One region of the Vibrio sp. PSi01 genome, then DNA from elsewhere that is predicted to be linked to it. Evidence: predicted binding sites of a transcription regulator. Region 1 holds the regulator's gene; each other region holds the start of a gene.
What was found. The regulator CRP, encoded in region 1, controls carbon source genes, mostly activating them, when cyclic AMP is high. The targets are predictions, from matches to a motif close to TGTGANNNNNNTCACA.

Region 1 (6,925 bases):
TTTGATGAAGTGCAAACAGGTAATGGCCGTACGGGCAATTTTTATGCGTATCAAGGCCTAGGTGTGACACCTGATATCTTAAGTACAGCAAAATCACTCGGTGGTGGTTTCCCTATCGGCGCGATGCTAACAACGACTGAACTCGCGACACACCTAAAAGTCGGTACGCACGGTTCAACATACGGCGGTAACCCACTAGCGTGTGCCGTTGCTGAAGCGGTTGTTGACGTCGTTAGCCAACCAGAAACCTTAGCTGGCGTAAAAGAGCGTGAAGAGCTATTTCGTGACGGCTTAGCTAAGATTAATGACAAATATCAAATATTCAGTGAAGTTCGTGGTAAAGGCCTATTATTAGGCGCTGCACTAAATGACGAGTGGCAAGGACGTGCACGTGACGTATTAGTAGCAGCAGGCGAACAAGGCTTGATGGTATTGGTTGCGGGTGCAAACGTGGTTCGTTTTACGCCATCACTGGTTATTACTACACAAGAAATTGAAGAAGGCTTATCAAAACTAGACAAAGCAATCGCTACGCTAGTTTAGCCTAAGCGGCGTCATAGGAATGATCGCCATTAGAGCGATCCCATGACGTTTTGCTAAAGGCCCAAGCTTCTGGTTTTGGGCCTATTTTGCATCTGGAGGGAATATTGATGCTAGTTGTTCGCCCAATTAAACTATCTGATTACGACGCGTTGCATACCTGCGCTGTTGAGTCAGGACATGGATTCACATCTCTTCCGGTTAACGAAGAACTGTTAACCAATCGTATTACTCACTCTGAATACAGCTTCGCGAAACAAGACGTGACCGAGCCCGGTGATGAAGGCTACCTGATGGTTGGCTACGATACCGAAACCGGAGAAGTGGCGGGTACGACCGGCATAGAAGCCTCGATTGGCTGGGATGTACCGTTTTATTCTTACCACATCAGCAAAGTAGTCCACTCATCACAAAAGCTAGGCGTGAACAACGTCGTTAAGCTACTGACTTTCGGTAATAACTACACCGGGTGCAGTGAGATCTGTACGCTATTTTTGCGTCCAGATTTCCGTGGCGGCTTGAACGGTCGCTTGATGTCGAAGTGTCGGTTTTTGATCATGGCGGAACACCCAGAGCGTTTCTCAAAAACGATTTTTGCTGAGATGCGTGGTGTATCGGATGCCGAAGGCAACTCTCCTTTCTGGCAATGGCTGCAAGAGCACTTCTTCTCGATTGATTTCACGCTTGCTGATTACCTAACCGGTATTGGTAAGAAAGGCTTCATTGCTGACCTAATGCCGAAGCTACCTATCTATGTGAACCTGCTGAGCAAAGAAGCTCAGGCGGTGATCGGAGAGGTACATGATAATACGCGCCCTGCACTTAAGTTGCTGGAACGTGAAGGTTTCACTAACCGAGGCTACGTTGACATCTTTGATGCGGGGCCAACGGTTGAATGTGATTTAAGAAACATTGAATCGGTACGTTATGCGATTCGTGCTCAAGTAAAAATTGCAGAGCACTCCAGTTCTAAAGACTTCCTAATTGGTAATACCTCGTTCGAGAACTTCCGCGCAGTCGCTGCGAAAGGTGCGTATGACCAAGCAAGTGACACAGTGATTTTATCATCTGAAGTAGCAAGCGCTCTTGAAGTAAAAGAAGGCGAATTCGTTCGCATGTTAGCTCAGTAAGAGCAGCGATTATCTGTCGAAGATTTTAAGGATAGAAGTATGACTCAGTGGATAGCAGGACAATGGGTGGCAGGTCAAGGTGACGCCATGGCATCAGTAAGCCCATACAATAATGAAGTAGTATGGCAGGGTGATAGCGCAACTCCTGCACAGGTTGAATCTGCAGTAGCAGCGGCTCGTGAAGCCTTCTTAGTTTGGAAAAAACTGAGCTTTGCCGAGCGTGAAGCGATCGTGTTGAATTTTGCTGAGAAAGTTAAAGAGAACAGCGAAGAAATAGCACAAATTATTGCAAAAGAGACGGGGAAACCGATTTGGGAAACGCGTACTGAAGCGGGCGCGATGGCGGGCAAAATTGCTATCTCTATTCGTGCTTACCATGAACGTACTGGTGAAGCTTCACGTGAAGCTGCAGGCAACCAAATTGTACTGCGTCATCGTCCATTAGGCGTAATGGCAGTATTTGGTCCTTATAACTTCCCTGGTCATCTACCTAACGGTCATATTGTTCCAGCACTGCTATCGGGTAATACCGTGGTATTTAAGCCGTCAGAGCAGACACCTTGGACGGGTGAGTTTGCGATGAAACTATGGCAAGAAGCTGGCCTTCCTGCTGGCGTAATTAACCTAGTACAAGGTGCCAAAGAGACAGGTATCGCACTGGCTGATGCTAAAGGCCTTGATGGCGTGCTGTTCACAGGTAGTGCCAATACCGGTCATATCCTGCATCGTCAATTCGCGGGCCAACCGGGCAAGATGCTGGCACTAGAAATGGGCGGCAACAACCCTATGGTGATCAGCGACCAATACGGTGATGCAGACGCAACGGTATACACTATCATCCAATCAGCTTTCATCAGTGCGGGTCAACGTTGTACATGTGCACGTCGCTTGTATGTTCCAATAGGAGATAAGGGCGATCAACTACTGGATAAGCTCGTTGCTGCGACCTTGAAAATTCGTGTCGATCAGCCACTCGCTGAGCCAGCACCCTTCATGGGCCCACAGATCTCTGAAGCTGCGGCTAAGTTCATTCTGGACGCACAAGCGAATCTGCAATCGTTAGGCGGTGTAAGTCTAGTAGAAGCAAAAGCGGGTCAAGCGGCGTTTGTTTCTCCTGGTATTATCGACGCAACCAACATTGCTGAACTGCCGGATGAAGAGTACTTTGGTCCATTGCTACAAGTGGTCCGTTATCAATCGCTAGAGCAAGCGGTTGAGCTAGCTAACGACACACGCTTTGGTTTATCTGCTGGCTTAGTATCAACAGATGATTCTGAATGGGAATACTTTGTTGACCATATCCGTGCGGGCATTGTTAACCGTAACCGCCAGCTAACAGGCGCAAGTGGCGATGCTCCATTTGGTGGTCCAGGTGCTTCGGGCAACTTACGCCCAAGTGCTTACTACGCGGCTGACTACTGTGCTTACCCTATGGCTTCAATGGAAGGTGGCGAAACTCAACTTCCGGCAACGTTTAGCCCAGGTATTGAGCTTTAATTTAGGCTAATGAGTCTTAGGCTTATGCGTTAAGTTTGAAATAGGAAGCGGTGCTATCGCTTCCTTTTTCCATCACGCCCAACACCTAGATTGGGCGGTAGATAATAATAGAAAAGTATGTCACAGGCTGATGGCTGCTGACTCTGTGTCTCAGCCTCTCCCTTTCTAATCCAAATTACTAGCTTGCTAGAACCTCTGACAAGGAGTCACCATGACGCCCGATCTACTCTTTAAATCACTTTGGGACGATTACATTCACAGGCTTTGTCCATCGGCTGAGAAAGTACATCACTTGCTGAAAGAAGACGAAGCTCTGATTAATGATCACATTGCACTGCGTACTTTCAATGTTGCTCCGCTAGGTATTGAAACATTGGCTAAGCCTTTCCTTGAGCTAGGTTATAAAGCGTGTGGCGATTACTTGTTTGAGAGTAAGAAGCTAGTCGCGAAGCATTACGAGCACCCAGATCCAAATCAACCTAAAGTGTTCATTAGTGAGTTGAAGGTCGAAGAGTGTTCAAGTGACTTACAACAGATCGTTGCTAAATTGGTTGAGCAAGTCGACGTAAGCAAGCTTCAAGGCCATGAATTCTTGTTTGGTGGTCGTCTATGGGACTTGAGCTTCGCAGATTTCCAAGTGCTTGCAAAAGAAAGTGAATACGCGTCTTGGCTCGCAGCTCATGGTTACGGTGCCAACCACTTTACAGTGAGCGTTAATCAACTCGATGCTTTTGATGAAGTGCAGGCAGTGAATGATTATTTGAGCGAATCAGGCTTCACGATCAATGCATCTGGTGGCCAGGTTAAAGGCTCTCCAGAGGTCTTATTAGAGCAATCATCAACAATGGCAGATAAAGTCCCAGTTTCATTTGTTGAGGGCAATGAGATGATTCCTGGAGGCTTCTATGAGTTCGCTAAGCGTTATGCGATGGCTAATGGTGAGCTTTATACCGGTTTTGTGGCAGCATCGGCTGACAAGATCTTCGAAAGCACTAACGGTTAAAGAAAGATACGAGTACGGACTTTACCCTAAAGATGCAGATAGGCTTCGCTTCGAGAGTGTTTGCGCTTCGAAGCTGTAGGTGTTTCATTCGCATCTCGCATCTCGCATCTCGCATCTGCTCTCTAGATCTTTAGAAAACAAAAAAGCCACCAAATTTGCATTTGGTGGCTTTCAAATTTTAGGCTCAGTTAATCGAGATTAACGAGTGCCATATACCACGATAGTTTTACCGTGTGCAGAAATTAGGTTCTGCTCTTCTAGCATCTTCAAGATACGACCAACTGTCTCACGAGAACAACCAACGATCTGGCCAATCTCTTGGCGAGTGATCTTGATTTGCATGCCGTCAGGGTGAGTCATTGCATCTGGTTGTTTTGCTAGGTTTAGTAGCGTTTGTGCGATACGACCAGTTACGTCAAGGAACGCTAAGTCACCAACTTTTTGGCTAGTTACTTGTAGACGGTTTGCCATTTGCGCTGATAGACGCATTAGGATGTCTGGGTTCACTTGGATAAGTTGACGGAATTTCTTGAAAGAAATTTCAGCTACTTCACAAGGAGATTTTGCACGAACCCAAGCTGTACGCTCTTGGTCTTCTTCGAATAAGCCTAGCTCACCGATGAAGTCGCCTTGGTTTAGGTAAGAAAGAATCATTTCCTTACCTTCTTCGTCTTTGATAAGAACTGCCACAGAACCTTTAACAATGTAGTACAAGGTTTCTGCCTTTTCACCAGCATGAATCAAAGTACTTTTTGATGGGTACTTATGAATATGACAGTGTGAAAGGAACCACTCTAATGTTGGATCGGTTTGAGGTTTACCTAGAACCATAATATCTCACTTCCTCTGCAGGGTATGCTTGCCGCTTTCCGTATTTTAGCTAAGCCTGGATTGACTTGTAGGATAAGAGCACTCGTTGAGCGCTGCAAGCTATCTTGTGTTTCGTTTAAGAATAGTATCCTTTTTCAGGTACTATTTCTTGATTTTAATCGTGACCAAGCTACGATTTTTTACGCAAAATTGTGCACATGATCACGGTATGAAAAGTAATCAACCAGAATGGTGCTCTGTTAACCAATTTTTCCGGTTTCGATGAGTTGTTGTAGGATCGGCCTTACAATGAGCTCCATAGCAAAACTCATCTTCCCTCCTGGTACCACAAGCGTGTTGTGGCGAGACATAAATGAGCCATCAATCATAGCTAAAAGGTAAGGGAAATCGACGTTTTTGATGCCGCGCAAACGTATAACAACGAAGCTTTCGTCTAAACTTGGGATCCCTTTAGCGTTGAGAGGGTTTGATGTGTCTACCGTTGGAACACGCTGAAAGTTGATGTGAGTACGCGAAAACTGAGGAGTAATGTAGTTAAGGTAATCATCCATCGAGCGAACAATCGAGTCCATTACTGCTTCACGAGAATGACCACGATCGCGTGTGTCGCGAACGAATTTCTGGATCCATTCTAAGTTGACGATAGGTACCATGCCGATCAGCAAGTCGACGTGTTGAGAAACATTGATATCGCCATCAACCACACCGCCGTGCAGGCCTTCGTAAAACATCACATCTGAATTTTCTGGGATCTCTTGCCATGGCGTAAAGGTGCCTGGCATTTGATTGTAAGGAACGGCTTCATCGAACGTGTGCAGGTAGCTACGTACCTTGCCTGTACCTTCGTTACCGTATTTACGGAAGAACTCTTCTAGCGCACCAAAGTCGTTGGCTTGTGGACCAAAGTAGCTGATGTGCTTACCTTGCTCGCGCGCTTTACGGATCTCGACATCCATCTCTGGTCGAGTGAAGCGATGGAAACTATCCCCTTCAACCCAAGCGGCCTTCACGTCCATCATATTGAACATTTTACGGAAGGCTTCTGAGGTGGTGGTGGTGCCGGCTCCTGATGAACCCGTCACCGCAATAATTGGATGTTTAGCGGACATGACAACCCTTGTCTTTTGAGTAACTTACTTGTTAGCAATCGTTTACCACTATAACACGGCTCCTTTATGAGCGCAGCCTAGAAGCGTTTTGTGACTTGAATATCAACGGTTTCATGCAGCTCAGAAAATACGATACTGACTTCTCCTGAGGCTAATTGATGTTTCACTTGGTCAATCTTGTTTTGCAATGAAACCTCTACATCACCGTAGTCTGTACCTTCACGCAGCACGAACTCTTTGATGAGGTTTTCCAGTGTTTCTGGTGCAATGTCTTGCCATGGGATGATCATAAATACTTCTCTCTTTTATGTTCATGGATATGTTGATAACTATGTTTATTAATTAGTAATGTTTTTACTTCTATTTACTAAGGCTCGGTCATTATGCCGAATCTTGGATACTTTCATAGTAGGCTGGCAATGCTTCTTCTAGCCAAAACCTGGGCTTGAGCGTGCTACCGGTAATGAACCCCACATGGCCACCTTTCTGAAACAAGCGATAATCAATATTGTCTGGTAGTACGAATTTTGGAATAACATCATCAGTCATGAAAGGATCGTCTTTAGCATGAATGATCTGAGTCGGTAGCTTAATCTTATTCAGTTTTGGAAGCGCTGAACATTGAGCATAGTAGTCTTGAGCATTCTTAAATCCATGCAGAGGCGCAGTGATCCTTTCATCAAACTCATACAGTTTGTCTATTTTTTTGATGGTTTCAGCGGAGATACCTATTTTTTCTTGTAACAGCTTAACCTTTTTCAAGGCATTCGATTTGAGTGAGTTGAGCAGGTATTTTTTATAGAGCCTAGAGAAGC
Region 2 (6,925 bases), on a different contig from region 1:
TGTTTCTGAATACCCATAATATTCAACAAGCCATCACAAGTGATGTAGGACAAACTGAGAACAAGTCTGAACTCTTCGATCAGTCAAATTCGTCAGTTGAAAATTCTACGTGGTTATTGATATTTTTCATAAGCTTGAATGATCAATCTATGATTACGATTAGTGTAAGCTGGATTGGCTATAAATAAAGCCCAATGACTGAAAACGCCCAAAGCGAACAACTTTGGGCGTTTTTACATTTGATTCATTGTCCGTACTGCTGACACTTAAGGCCGTGATTAATGCATACCTGAACGCATTTTGTCGCTGAGTGCGAAGAAAACAAAAAGCACAATACATACCAAAGCGACACACAGCGACACTAAGATAGTTGTAGCGTCAGTCGACATTAACGGGGTAACGAGAGAAGCTAACGCTACTAACATAATCGTGATGTGAACGATTCGTCCGAGGATTGGATTTTTGTGACAGAATGAAGCCCAAAGGTAACGCATTTTTAACACCATTATAAAATTAGTGGGTTTATTCTATTTTCTTAATGAGTGTTTTGTAAATAAGTTTTCGTTACAGGTGACTGTAAATATGATCTCAGTCAGCTTAGTATAAAACTAGTTAAATAACAGTGGTTTATTGGTCTGTCTATGAAGAATTATCATTTAAATACCAACCATAATATTTCGTATTCTTTAGAATGGTAAGCCAAATGTTGCACCATTTTCAGTTTCTTGACTAAGGATCTCATTTATTGAACGTATGATTAAGAGCCCATTTGCTTATCAGTATTCAATGTAAAATAAATTCGAGTAAGCTCCTATCCAGTGGATCAAATTTTTCTATTTATCAGAAAGAGTTTTTCGATTTGAGAGCACGGTAATCTTGTCTACCATTCTGTTTGGTATACTCAATGCTTATTCGGAAAGGTGATGGAGATAATATGTCGAAAACCGCGAAGATCATTAATGAAGATAAACTAGTGAAAAAAGCAGTTGAGGTCGGTTTTAAAATGGCTAAATTGCAAGGTTTTGATTTGCCACATTCATCTCAACCAATAAAGGTCAAAGCGGTGTACTTGTTTCTTGTTGAAGTAAATCAGATCACGCCGTTACCAGAAAGTAAGCTTGATGGGGCAAACATTAAAAAGCGTCTGGCGCTATGGATACATAAAGCATTGCCTGACAATGATCCCTTGAAGTAAACCTTTTCCAAGCTGATATTTCTGGACTCGTTTCCTCTGAGTTCATTATTCATCGATATGTTAGATAAGAAACCTAGCGAGCTCTCGCTAGGTTTTTTTGTTTTTGAGGCCGATATTTTAATAGTGGATAGCGAGTCACTGCCATTCGAAGCGTTGTTATCTACTCGATAGAATGTTCAACACTGAGAGTGTTGGTGATTTATGCCGCTTGATTGGCAATCTGAGCACATAATTTACTAATGACTCTAACCTTCTTTTGACGCTTATTCGGTTAAAGACATTTTCTTAAGATCTCCACCGATCAAATACATTAGAACTCAAAGTATTATTTAATTCATGCTGACCGCTATTAAATGTGATACAGATCACTAATTTTTGTTTTTTAAAGTTAAGGTGTTGATCTTAGTAGGGGGTAAATGCTCATAATAAAAAGGAATTTAATTAGAGTTCAAAGGAATTTCTCGGTATGATTACATCAGCGCCTTGGGTGTTGTGTCCAGAAGTGATAGAAAAAACGAGTGAAGAATGGAGTTTTCGCGAGCCCAAAGCTTCAGATGGCAACGACATTTATCGACTGATTTCAGAATGTCCACCACTAGACACCAACTCGTCATATTGCAATTTTTTGCAATCCACTCACTTTAGTAAAACTTGTATTTTGGTTGAGAACAAAGGTGAGCTTGCGGGCTTTATCTCGAGTTATCAAAAACCGAGTGAGCCTAATGTTCTCTTTATTTGGCAAGTTGCAGTTGCTCCTCGATTTAGAGGTCACTCTTTAGCTTACAAGATGTTGAACAGCTTACTTCGTCGAGAGTGGCTGAAGAGTATAGAAGCTATTGAAACAACCATTACTAAGTCAAATCAAGCGTCTTGGGCACTCTTTAAAAAGCTAGACGCAAAAAATAGTAGCACTGGAAAAGTGACCACTTTCTTAGATGAAAATGTTCATTTTAAAGGGCTGCACGATACTGAGTATTTGTATCGAATACCCCTTAAATAATCATTAACTTATAGGAATCAAATAACGGCCTTATCATGGATATTTTTAAAAAGCAGGAATCTAACGTACGTTCATACTCGAATAGTTTTCCAGTCACTTTTGCTAAATCAAAAGGCTGCTGGCTTGAAACAAAACAAGGTGATCGTTACCTCGATTTTCTTGCTGGAGCAGGATCTCTCAATTACGGTCATAACAATCCAATACTTAAGCAAGCTTTACTTGAGTATATTGAAATGGATGGAATTACACATGGCTTGGATATGCATTCAGAAGCCAAAGCTGAATTCCTAGAAGCTCTTAGTCGCTTTATTTTGGAACCTCGAGCATTAGATTACAAAGTTCAATTTACCGGCCCGACAGGAACAAATGCGGTTGAGGCAGCGATTAAGTTGGCGAAAAAAGTAAAAAGTCGAAGCAGTATTGTTGCATTTACCAATGGTTTTCATGGTTGTACGGCGGGTGCATTGGCTGCTACAGGCAACCAACACCACAGGCAAGGTGCGGGCTCAAATCTCAACAACGTTACGCGTTTGCCATTTGAAGGTTACGCTGGAATCGATGGTTTAAAATTATTTGAAACGATGTTAACCGATAATTCCGCTGGTATGGATAAACCTGCTGCCGTTTTATTGGAAACGGTTCAGGGTGAAGGTGGGTTAAATGTCGCTTCAAATGAGTGGCTACAGAAGTTAAGCAAAATCTGTAAAGCCCACGATATCCTACTTATTGTGGATGATATTCAAGCCGGTTGTGGTCGAACAGGAACGTTTTTTAGCTTTGAACCTTCAGGTATAAAACCAGATATCGTTACGCTATCTAAGTCGATAAGTGGTTATGGCTTACCGATGGCTGTGGTTTTATTAAAGCCTGAACTAGACAAGTGGGAGCCGGGAGAACACAACGGCACCTTCCGTGGTAACAACCATGCGTTCATTACTGCTGCTAAAGCGTTAGAAATGTATTGGTCAAATGATGATTTTGAAAATCATATTCAACGTAGCTCAAGAATGGTCGATGATGTCATTCAACGCAATCTCAAGCGTTTCCCTGAGCTATTTGTTCAACGCAAGGGACGCGGAATGATGATTGGCATTGAATGTAAAGATGGGAACACAGCTGATGAGATTGCAAAAGTGTGTTTTGACAAGGGCATGGTAATTGAGACCGCAGGTCCAAACGATGAAATCTTGAAGTTCTTTTGTCCATTAACCATTTCAGAATCGGAATTGATGCAAGGTTTAACTATTTTCGAAGACTCAGTTGAAGTGGTAGCAACCAAGCATTTCAAGAAAGCATCGTAATAGGGAGAGTAAAATGATTGTTAGAACACTTGATGAATGTCGTAATAGTGAAAGACGTATTGTATCGGATAACTGGGAAAGCACTCGCATGTTATTGAAAGATGACAATATGGGATTTTCTTTTCATATCACAACAATTTACGAAGCGACAGAAACACATATCCATTACCAAAACCACTTGGAGTCTGTGTTTTGTATGAGTGGTGAAGGGGAGATTGAAGTCGTTGGTGGTAAAACTTACCCAATCAAACCCGGTACGTTGTACATCCTAGATAAGAATGATGAGCATTATTTACGCGCATATAAAAACAAAGAAATGACAATGGCTTGTGTGTTTAACCCACCAATTACTGGCGCTGAAGTACACGATGAAAACGGCGTTTATCCACTCGTTGATTAACCCATATATTCAGGGGTGATATCTCACCCCGCTCCCTATTATTTAGTCTTTAATCTCTTCAAGAACAAAAGGTCTTTTATGACATTTACCGTAGAAAAAATCGGCGGTACATCAATGACAGCATTTGATGCTGTGCTCGACAATATTATTCTCCGCCCTCAAAATCCTTATAACCGAATCTTTGTTGTGTCCGCTTACAGCGGTATGACGGATGCATTGTTGGAATGTAAAAAAACAGGTAAGCCTGGTGTCTATCAATTGATAGCGATGCGTGACGATTCGTGGAAGGATGCTCTATCTTATATTGAACGCCGCATGCTATTGACCAATGAGCATATTTTTGCGGATCCAATGAATCGTATGAGAGCAGATAAGTTCATCCGGTCTCGTATTTCAGAAGCCAAAAACTGTATTACTAACATTCTTGAAACGTGCCAATACGGACAGTTTTCACTGAGACATTATTTACCACAGATTAGAGAGTTTCTTTCTTCAATTGGAGAGTCACATAGTGCATACAACACGGCTCTTAAATTAAAAAACATTGGTATAAATTCGACCTTTGTTGACCTTTCTGGTTGGGACAACATAACCCCTCAAAGTTTGGACGATACGATTAGAGAGGCTTTCTCTGACATTGATGTTACTGAGGAGCTTCCCATAGTAACTGGTTATGCGTATTGCAAAGAAGGTTTGATGCATACTTATGATCGTGGTTACAGTGAGATGACGTTTAGTCGTATCGCTACTATTACTGAGGCATCATTGGCGATCATCCATAAGGAGTATCACTTTAGTTCGGCTGACCCAAAAGTCGTTGGTGTAGGTTCGGTTAAACCGATTGGGGCAACTAATTATGATGTTGCCGATCAACTGGCTAACCTTGGTATGGAAGCTATTCACTCTAATGCGGCTGCTGGGTTACGAGAAAGTGGCATAGAACTGCAAATCAAAAACACCTTCGAGCCAGAACATGAGGGAACACTGATTTCTTCTGATTACCGACCAGACACGAATCACATTGAGATCATTGCCGGAAAACAGAAGGTATATGCGTTACATGTTTTTGACCAGGGAATGGTCGGTAAGGCGGACAATGTTAGTTATGAGTTAATGGAGATTATCGCAGATGCTAGAGTGAACCTTATTGGTAAAGAGATGAACGCCAATTCTATTACCTATTATCTAGGTGGTAGCACCGAGAGTTTAAACAAGGTGTCTTATAAGGCTGAGAAACGTTACCCTCAGGCATCTATTTCAGGTCGAATGGTCGCTATAATCTCAGCGATCGGTTCTCAAATTGATACCAATAAAACGCTCGCTAATGGTGTATTGGCTTTGATGAACCATAGTGTTACGCCTATTGCATTACATTCGTCTATGAGAAACGTAAATGTGCAATTTGTTGTGAGTGATGACAAGTATCAACAAGCGATTTGCGCGTTGCATGAAGAATTCTTTGACCAAGATAAAAGAACCGAGACATCGGTGAATGCAGCATAAAATTTAACAGTGGAGGGCTCACCCTCCACTGTTAAATTTTCATGGAAAAGCAAAACATCAACTGCAAATTAACGATCGCCTGTATATATTTTGATCACACAGCAACATCAGATATGAGTATTACTACTCTTGATACTTATCGAGCTTGTTATAAAGCGTTTTGATGCTGATTCCCAAGTCTTGTGCTGTTTCCTTTTTGTTGCCTTCATTTTCTTCGAGCGTATTGATAATCGCCGCTTTCTCAATCTTCTCGAGAGAAACACCCGCCGGAACCATATCCTCAACGGTAGTCCCTGTTTCTAAAGGAGGAGTATCAAAAATTAGGTGTTCATCTTTAATAGTCTCATCTGCCAATATAAAAGCTCTTTCAATACAGTGCTTTAATTCCCTGACATTCCCTGGCCATGCATGGGCTGATATTTTTTGAAGCGCTGATGTGAAAATGGTCTTCGCAGTGGTTTCATTTGCGTTGCGATGAGCAATAAAATGTTTTGCTAAGCCGACGATGTCGTCGCCTCTTTCACGCAATGGAGGGACATGTATAGGGAAGTGAGCCAACCTGAAATAGAGATCCTCTCTCAAAAACTGTTCTTCAATAGCGACTTGTGGATCTCGGTTTGTCGCTGCAATGACTCGAGTATTAGCGATACTCGTTGCATTACTGCCTACAGGGCGATATTCACCTGTTTCTAAAACTCGTAGTAATTTGACCTGGTGCTCAAGTGGCATTTCGGTGATTTCGTCGAGAAACAATGTGCCACCTTCTGCTTGCCTAAACACCCCTTGGTGTGTGCGATTCGCCCCTGTAAAAGCGCCTTTTTCATGACCAAATAATTCACTATCAACTAACTCAGGGCTGATAGCACCGCAGTTGATCGCAATAAAAGGTTGGTTTTTACGATCACTGGCAAGGTGAATCGTTTGTGCTACTAATTCTTTACCTGCCCCACTTTCGCCGACAATCAAAACATTGGTGTCAGTCTTCGCGACTCTTCTTAAAGTTCGATACAGCTTATGCATGGGCTTAGAAGAACCGACTAACATACCGAACTGGTCTAAATCGCTGGTGGACACTTTACGCCCTTCTTCTTGCTTCTGGAGGAAGTATTGACTGAAGTCTGCAAGGGTATCTTCCAATATTTGCATGTCGACGGGCTTTCTATAATGGAAGATTGCGCCATGGTTCATCATCATGTCTAAATTTTTGTTTGGCGTACCTGTACTGATAATAATCAAGTCCATTTCGTCCAATCCTGTTGCACTCGATAAGGACTTAAAATCATCGTTAGTAAATCGAGAGACTTCAACAATAGCAGTATCTGGTTGCAGTTGTTGTAGCTTGTCAATCCAATGAACATCCATAGTACTTTGAATTATTTCAAAGCTTGATAATTCATCTAGAGAGTTTATTTTAGACCGCAATAATTCATCTTTTAACTCTATAAACAGTGTCGGTAATGACATGATTTAACTCTCTTTTTTGTACGACAGAAAACGACCTTGATAATAACATGATGTCCTTCAAA
Region 3 (6,925 bases), on a different contig from region 1:
TACTGACCCTCAGCGATGATAGGCGTCCGAAGAATCAGCGTGTTATCGAGTAGGTTCGATGAGCTTAAATGCGGAATCGGTTTATCTTTAGGGTAGGTAAGGCTTTCGAAGTCTGGGTGGAAGTTTGAGGTTACAAACAGCTCATGGCGTTCATCAAATACCGCGATACTGCGCACCAGTTTAGAATTTTTTCGATGCGCATAGCTAATCAACTGACGAACAGACTCTCGACTTTCGAGTTTCATGCCTGATTCACTCGCAATCGCCAGTGGTTCAATGATGCTAGTACCAGTATTAACCACTTGACCCTCAAGGTCTTGATAGCGGTTAAATGAGAAAAATGCACTCAATAGCAGCCCAATAATCAGGGTTGGAGCTAGAGTTAAGGTAATTACACGGGCTCTTAAGCCATATCTGGTCATGTTCTTTAATTACATCGAGGTCTGGATATGGGAAAATAACGCACACAATGGCGGTTAAGTGAACGGTAAGCTTAATCAAAGCCGTGACGTTCGACAATGATTCCAAGACATAATAGTGAGTCCTGGATACCAATTACTTATTAAAAGATACATTAGGCACAAGCAATGGCACGTTTTTTCCAACCAAAAAAGAAAACTCAACTCGAGACCAAGCATCAATCGGTTTTGGTTGAACGAATGGATCACAATGGCGCTGGCATCGCTTATCAGAAGAATAAACCCGTTTTCATTGATGGCGCATTGCCAGGTGAGCAGGTGGTTATTCAACTTACTGAGAGCAAAAGTAAGTTTTCGCGAGCAAAACTCATCAAATTACTTAAACCGAGTGAGCTGCGATTAAAGCCATTTTGTAAGCACTTTAATCAGTGTGGTGGCTGTCACCTTCAACATCTTGGTTACTCTTCTCAGGTTGAGCATAAATCACAATCTTTGACGCATTTGATGAGCCAATATCAAACGGCGAATACTGAAGTTACTCAGCCGATTGTAGGTGATGAAACCGGTTATCGACGTCGCGCGCGTATCAGCCTATTTGTTGACAAGAAGACACAGCAGCTTCAATTCGGTTTCCGTAAGAAACAAAGTAAGCAGATTGAAAACATCACCGACTGTGCTGTACTGGATCCTCACCTTAATATATTGCTGCCAAAGCTGAAAAGTTTACTCAATACTTTCAGCAACCTTACGTCTTTAGGACACGTTGAATTGGTTTTGGGCGATACTGGCCCTGTTATGGTGCTACGTCATCTTAAGCCTTTGGTTGAGAAAGATGAGCAAGCATTGATTGCACTCGCTAAATTTGAAGGTGCTACGTTGTATACTATGCCAGAAACGGACAAGCTTATTCGTTTAGTTGGCGATACGCCTTCTTATAGCGAAACTGGCGTAATGTTACCGTTTGAACCAAACCACTTTATTCAAGTAAACCAGAAAGTGAACCAGAAAATGGTTGCTCAAGCGATTGAATGGCTAGAACCTCAAGCCGATGAGCGAGTGCTTGATCTGTTCTGCGGCCTGGGTAACTTCAGTTTACCGATCGCGCAACAATCGGCATTTGTGGTGGGTGTTGAAGGTGTAGATGAAATGGTCCAACAGGCCACATCTAATGCAGCATTAAACCAGTTAAGCAATACGGATTTCTACCAAGCTAACCTAGAAGAAGAGCTGTCTTCACAACCTTGGGCAAAAGAGAAATTTGATAAAATATTGCTTGACCCTGCCCGTGCTGGAGCGAGTGGGATCGTTGATCAAATTTCAGCGCTAGGAGCGAAGCGTGTGGTTTATGTTTCGTGTAATCCTGCTACTCTAGCTAGAGATTCTGAGAGCTTAGAAAAACAAGGCTATCAATTGGCCAAATTGGGTATGCTAGACATGTTCCCGCACACCAGTCATCTAGAATCGATGGCTCTCTTTATCAAGGCTTAGAGGCCTATAAATAAGGCTTCAAAATGAATCAAAAAGGTGCAGGAAAGCCTGCGCTGATATCAATATGGTCGAACTAACTTGGAATCAGTTAGTCATATTGAATTGGGTATAAAACATAATAACTAGGAAGGCATGATGGTTGCGGTAAGAAGCGCACATTTAAACCCAAGCGAACAGTTTGAGCTAGAAAGTTGGATTGCGTCATTGAATCAAGACGCAAAGACCTCGAATAAACTGATCAAAGTTTATCGTCACTGTGAAGAGCTGTTAAAAGATCACGATCAAGCGTCTCTCCTGCTTTGGCGTGGGCGTGAGATGATCGAAATCTTGGTTACGCTGTCTATGGACCGTGCGACGTTGATCGCTGCACAACTTTTCCCAGTCGTCTCAAGTGGTGTTTTTGAGCGTGAAGCGTTTGAAGAATACTACGGCAAAGAAACCGTAAAGCTGATTGATGGCGTTGAAGAAATGGCGGCGTTAGGCCAGCTAAACGTGACCCTTGAAGGCAGTGCTGCCTCGGGTCAAGTCGATAACGTTCGTCGTATGCTACTGGCGATGGTCGACGACTTCCGCTGCGTAGTCATCAAGCTAGCAGAGCGAATTTGTAACCTTATTGAAGTGAAAAAGGCCCCTGATGCTGTGCGCCGTGCGGCAGCAAAAGAGTGTTCTAATATTTATGCTCCACTTGCTAACCGTTTAGGTATTGGTCAGCTGAAGTGGGAAATCGAAGATTACGCGTTCCGTTATCAACAACCCGACACTTATAAGCAGATTGCTAAACAGCTGTCTGAGCGTCGTATCGTCCGAGAACAATACATCACAGACTTTGTTGATGACTTAACGGCAGAAATGAAGCGTTCAAGCATTAATGCGGAAGTCAGCGGTCGACCAAAACACATCTACAGTATCTGGCGTAAAATGCAGAAGAAAGGCTTAGCGTTTGATGAGCTTTTTGATGTGCGTGCAGTGCGTATTATCGCAGACCAACTGCAAGACTGTTATGCCGGTTTAGGTGTGGTTCACACCAAATACAAACACTTACCAAGTGAATTTGATGACTACGTGGCGAACCCTAAGCCAAATGGTTACCAATCAATTCATACTGTAGTTCTGGGCCCTGAAGGCAAGACCATTGAGATTCAAATCCGTACCAAGCAGATGCATGAAGACTCTGAGCTTGGTGTCGCTGCGCACTGGAAGTACAAAGAAGGTGCTTCAAGCGGACGCAGTGGTTACGACGAGAAAATTACTTGGTTGCGTAAACTTATCGACTGGCAAGAAGAGATGTCTGATTCTGGCGAGATGCTGGATGAAGTTCGTAGCCAAGTATTCGATGACCGCGTTTATGCCTTTACACCACGAGGTGACGTGGTTGATTTACCTATGGGGGCAACCCCACTGGACTTCGCTTACCACATCCACTCTATGGTTGGACACCGTTGTATCGGTGCCAAAGTTGCTGGTCGAATCGTCCCATTCACTCATAAGCTATCAATGGGTGATCAAGTTGAAATCATCACCCAGAAAGAACCGAACCCTTCACGTGACTGGCTAAACCCAACCACAGGCTTCGTTCATTCTGGTCGTGCTCGTGCAAAAATTAACGCATGGTTCCGTGCTCAAAGTCGTGAGAAAAATCTAGAAGCGGGTCGAGACATCCTTGAGGTTGAACTAGCCAAAGTGGGTGCAACCCTAAAAGATGCCGATCAATATGCTTTGAAACGTTTCAATGTAAATACGCCAGATGAACTCTATGCTGGTATTGGTAGTGGCGATTTGCGTATTAACCAAGTGGTTAATCACATTAATGCCTTGGTTAACAAACCAACAGCGGAAGAAGAAGACAAAAAAGCGTTAGAGAAACTGCTTGAGTCAGAAAACAAACCCGCGCAACAAAGCCGCCCTAAGAAAGATGCGGTTGTCGTTGAAGGCGTTGATAACCTGATGACGCATTTAGCGCGTTGTTGCCAACCTATCCCTGGCGATACAATCAAAGGTTATATCACTCAAGGGCGTGGTATCTCAGTTCACCGGGCTGATTGTGAGCAATTAGGTGAGCTTCACCTGCACGCACCAGAGCGTATCATTGATACCGTCTGGGGTAATGGCTTCGTTGGATCATATATCCTAACGCTGCGTGTTGAAGCGCTAGAGCGGAATGGCTTATTGAAAGATATCACCTCTTTGTTTTCAAATGAAAAGATTAGTGTGACGACAATGAAGAGCCGTATCGACTACAAACGTCAGCTATCGGTGATGGATTTTGATTTGGAAGTGACCAATATTGAAATTCTGAGTCGAGTGACTAGCCGAGTAGAACAAATCAAAGATGTCATGAGCGTAAAACGCCTAGGCTAAAATTCTCGTCATACTTGAAGCTGATGGCGTTGTTGCCTGAGCGCACTCCGGAGTGCCGGCCCAGGCTCATCACATAGACAAGCTATGCTCAGGAGTTTCGCTTGCTTGTCGCCTAGCCACAGTTTCAATTATTTAGAGAATTAGACAGTATCAACAAAGGTGAGTGGTTTTGGCTGCTCACCTTTTTTAGTTCTAATATCTTTTAGTTTGAGTACCTTTTAGTTTCAGTGAAGCTATAAATTTAAAAAATCAAAGACAGTGAATAGGAAGAAAACGATGAATCACCCGATTGAACAACTTGAACAGATTATGACTAAGCTGCGCGATCCTGAAGGTGGCTGTCCTTGGGATTTGAAACAAAACTTTGAAACAATTGTGCCGCATACTATCGAAGAAACATATGAGGTGGTGGACGCGATTCACAACAAAGACTGGCCGAACCTGCAAGAAGAGTTGGGTGACTTGTTGTTTCAGGTAATCTTCTACAGCCAATTAGCAAAAGAGCAGGGCTTGTTTGAGTTCTCTGATGTGGTCGACGGTATCAATGAGAAACTAACACGCCGCCATCCGCATGTTTTTTCTGATACCGAATTTGCAAGTGATGAAGAAATTAATGCTAACTGGGAAGCTGAAAAGGCCAAAGAAAAAGCCGAGGCAGGAAAAACTCAGGAAAGTATTCTAGACTCAATACCAAACTCTCTGCCTGCACTTTCGCGTGCTACAAAGATTCAAAAACAAGTCGCAAAATACGGCTTTGATTGGGACTCTATCGGTCCAGTTGCAGATAAGGTTTTAGAGGAAGTCGATGAGGTGCTAGAAGAAGCGCTTCAAGTGACACCAAATGAAGACCTGGTTGAAGAAGAGTTGGGTGATTTACTGTTTGCGACGGTTAATTTGGTCCGACATCTGGGAAAAAATCCGGAATCGGCTCTGACAAAAGCAAACCTGAAATTTTCACGACGTTTTAAAGGCGTCGAACAAATAGTTCGCCAACAAGATAAGGATTTAACCGATTTTTCACTACAACAGCTTGATTCTATGTGGGATGAAGTCAAAGTGGCGGAGAAAAGATAACCAAAGCATTTATCATGAATTGATTTGAAGCAAAAAATAAAAAATAGCAGTGTGATAGATTTCACGTTGTGGCGATAAGGGGCTTCTGGTATATTTTCATCCCGTCCAGAAGTAATCCATTTCCCTCATTCAACCAATTTCAGGTTAAACATGACGACAAATTACATTTTTGTTACTGGCGGGGTTGTATCCTCTCTAGGTAAAGGTATTGCAGCAGCATCTCTTGCGGCTATTTTAGAAGCTCGTGGTCTTAAAGTGACTATGATGAAGCTTGACCCTTACATCAACGTTGATCCAGGCACTATGAGCCCGACTCAACACGGTGAAGTGTTCGTTACGGAAGATGGCGCTGAAACTGACCTTGACCTTGGTCACTACGAGCGATTCATTCGCACCAAGATGACTAAGCGTAACAACTTCACAGCAGGTCGTGTTTATGCTGACGTTCTACGTAATGAACGTCGCGGTGATTACCTAGGTGCAACAATCCAGGTTATCCCTCATATTACTAACTCTATTAAAGAACGCGTAATCTCTGGTGCTAAAGGCCACGATATCGCGCTTGTTGAAGTTGGTGGTACTGTTGGTGACATCGAATCTCTACCATTCATGGAAGCGATTCGTCAGCTAGCTGTCGAATTAGGTCGTGAACGCGCAATGTTCATGCACTTAACTCTAGTTCCTTACCTAGCGGCTGCAGGTGAAGTGAAAACTAAGCCAACGCAACACTCTGTAAAAGAGCTACTTTCTATCGGTATCCAACCTGACATCCTAGTTTGTCGTTCAGATCGTGTTATCCCAGCAAACGAACGTAAGAAAATTGCTCTTTTCTGTAATGTACAAGAAAAAGCCGTTATCTCGATGAAAGACGTAGATTCTATCTACAAGATCCCACAGTTAATCCGTGCACAAGGCATTGATGATCTTGTGTGTACGCGTTTCGGTATCAATGCACCAGAAGCTGATCTGTCTGAGTGGGAACAAGTAATTTACGAAGAAGCTAACCCAACGGGTGAAGTGACGATTGGTATGGTTGGTAAGTACATTGAACTACCTGATGCATACAAATCAGTAAACGAAGCACTTAAGCACGCAGGCTTGAAAAACCGCCTAAGCGTCACAATTAAATACGTAGACTCTCAAGATGTTGAGTCAAAAGGCGTAGAAATTTTAGAAGGCCTAGACGCAATCCTAGTTCCTGGTGGCTTTGGCGATCGTGGTGTTGAAGGTAAGATTCTTGCTGCTCAATACGCTCGTGAAAACAAAGTACCTTACTTAGGTATCTGTCTGGGTATGCAAGTTGCTCTTATTGAGTACGCTCGTAACGTTGCGAAGATGGAAGGAGCACACTCTTCTGAATTCTGTAAGGAAACTAAATACCCTGTTGTTGGCCTAATCACTGAATGGATCGACGGCGAAGGTAAAGTTGAAGAACGTACTGAAAAATCCGACCTAGGTGGTACTATGCGTCTAGGTTCACAGCTTTGTCACCTTGCTAAAGGTACTAAGGCTTACGAATTATACGGTAGCGCGACGATCCATGAACGTCACCGTCACCGTTACGAAGTGAACAATAATCTTCGTCC

Region 2: ectA (diaminobutyrate acetyltransferase) is a predicted target of CRP. The motif match lies at 1,550-1,565, and genes of this name have one in related genera.
Region 3: ACFI6G_RS10575 (CTP synthase) is a predicted target of CRP. The motif match lies at 5,390-5,405, and genes of this name have one in related genera.

Annotation. Positions count from the first base shown of each region.
Region 1 covers NZ_JBHNYN010000012.1:15,793-22,717, reverse strand. Annotated here, with positions in the region: gene ACFI6G_RS15600 (aspartate aminotransferase family protein) at 1-543, shown strand, start outside; gene astA (arginine N-succinyltransferase) at 651-1,670, shown strand; gene astD (succinylglutamate-semialdehyde dehydrogenase) at 1,710-3,167, shown strand; gene ACFI6G_RS15585 (DUF1338 domain-containing protein) at 3,379-4,170, shown strand; gene crp (cAMP-activated global transcriptional regulator CRP) at 4,369-5,001, opposite strand; gene ACFI6G_RS15575 (phosphoribulokinase) at 5,241-6,110, opposite strand; gene ACFI6G_RS15570 (YheU family protein) at 6,188-6,400, opposite strand; gene ACFI6G_RS15565 (hydrolase) at 6,492-6,925, opposite strand, start outside.
Region 2 covers NZ_JBHNYN010000002.1:256,999-263,923, forward strand. Annotated here, with positions in the region: gene ACFI6G_RS04260 (hypothetical protein) at 279-494, opposite strand; gene ACFI6G_RS04265 (DUF5062 family protein) at 935-1,195, shown strand; gene ectA (diaminobutyrate acetyltransferase) at 1,662-2,195, shown strand; gene ectB (diaminobutyrate--2-oxoglutarate transaminase) at 2,231-3,496, shown strand; gene ACFI6G_RS04280 (ectoine synthase) at 3,510-3,896, shown strand; gene ACFI6G_RS04285 (aspartate kinase) at 3,975-5,399, shown strand; gene ACFI6G_RS04290 (sigma-54 interaction domain-containing protein) at 5,523-6,863, opposite strand.
Region 3 covers NZ_JBHNYN010000005.1:338,373-345,297, reverse strand. Annotated here, with positions in the region: gene barA (two-component sensor histidine kinase BarA) at 1-422, opposite strand, end outside; gene rlmD (23S rRNA (uracil(1939)-C(5))-methyltransferase RlmD) at 588-1,907, shown strand; gene relA (GTP diphosphokinase) at 2,043-4,265, shown strand; gene mazG (nucleoside triphosphate pyrophosphohydrolase) at 4,542-5,339, shown strand; gene ACFI6G_RS10575 (CTP synthase) at 5,490-6,925, shown strand, end outside.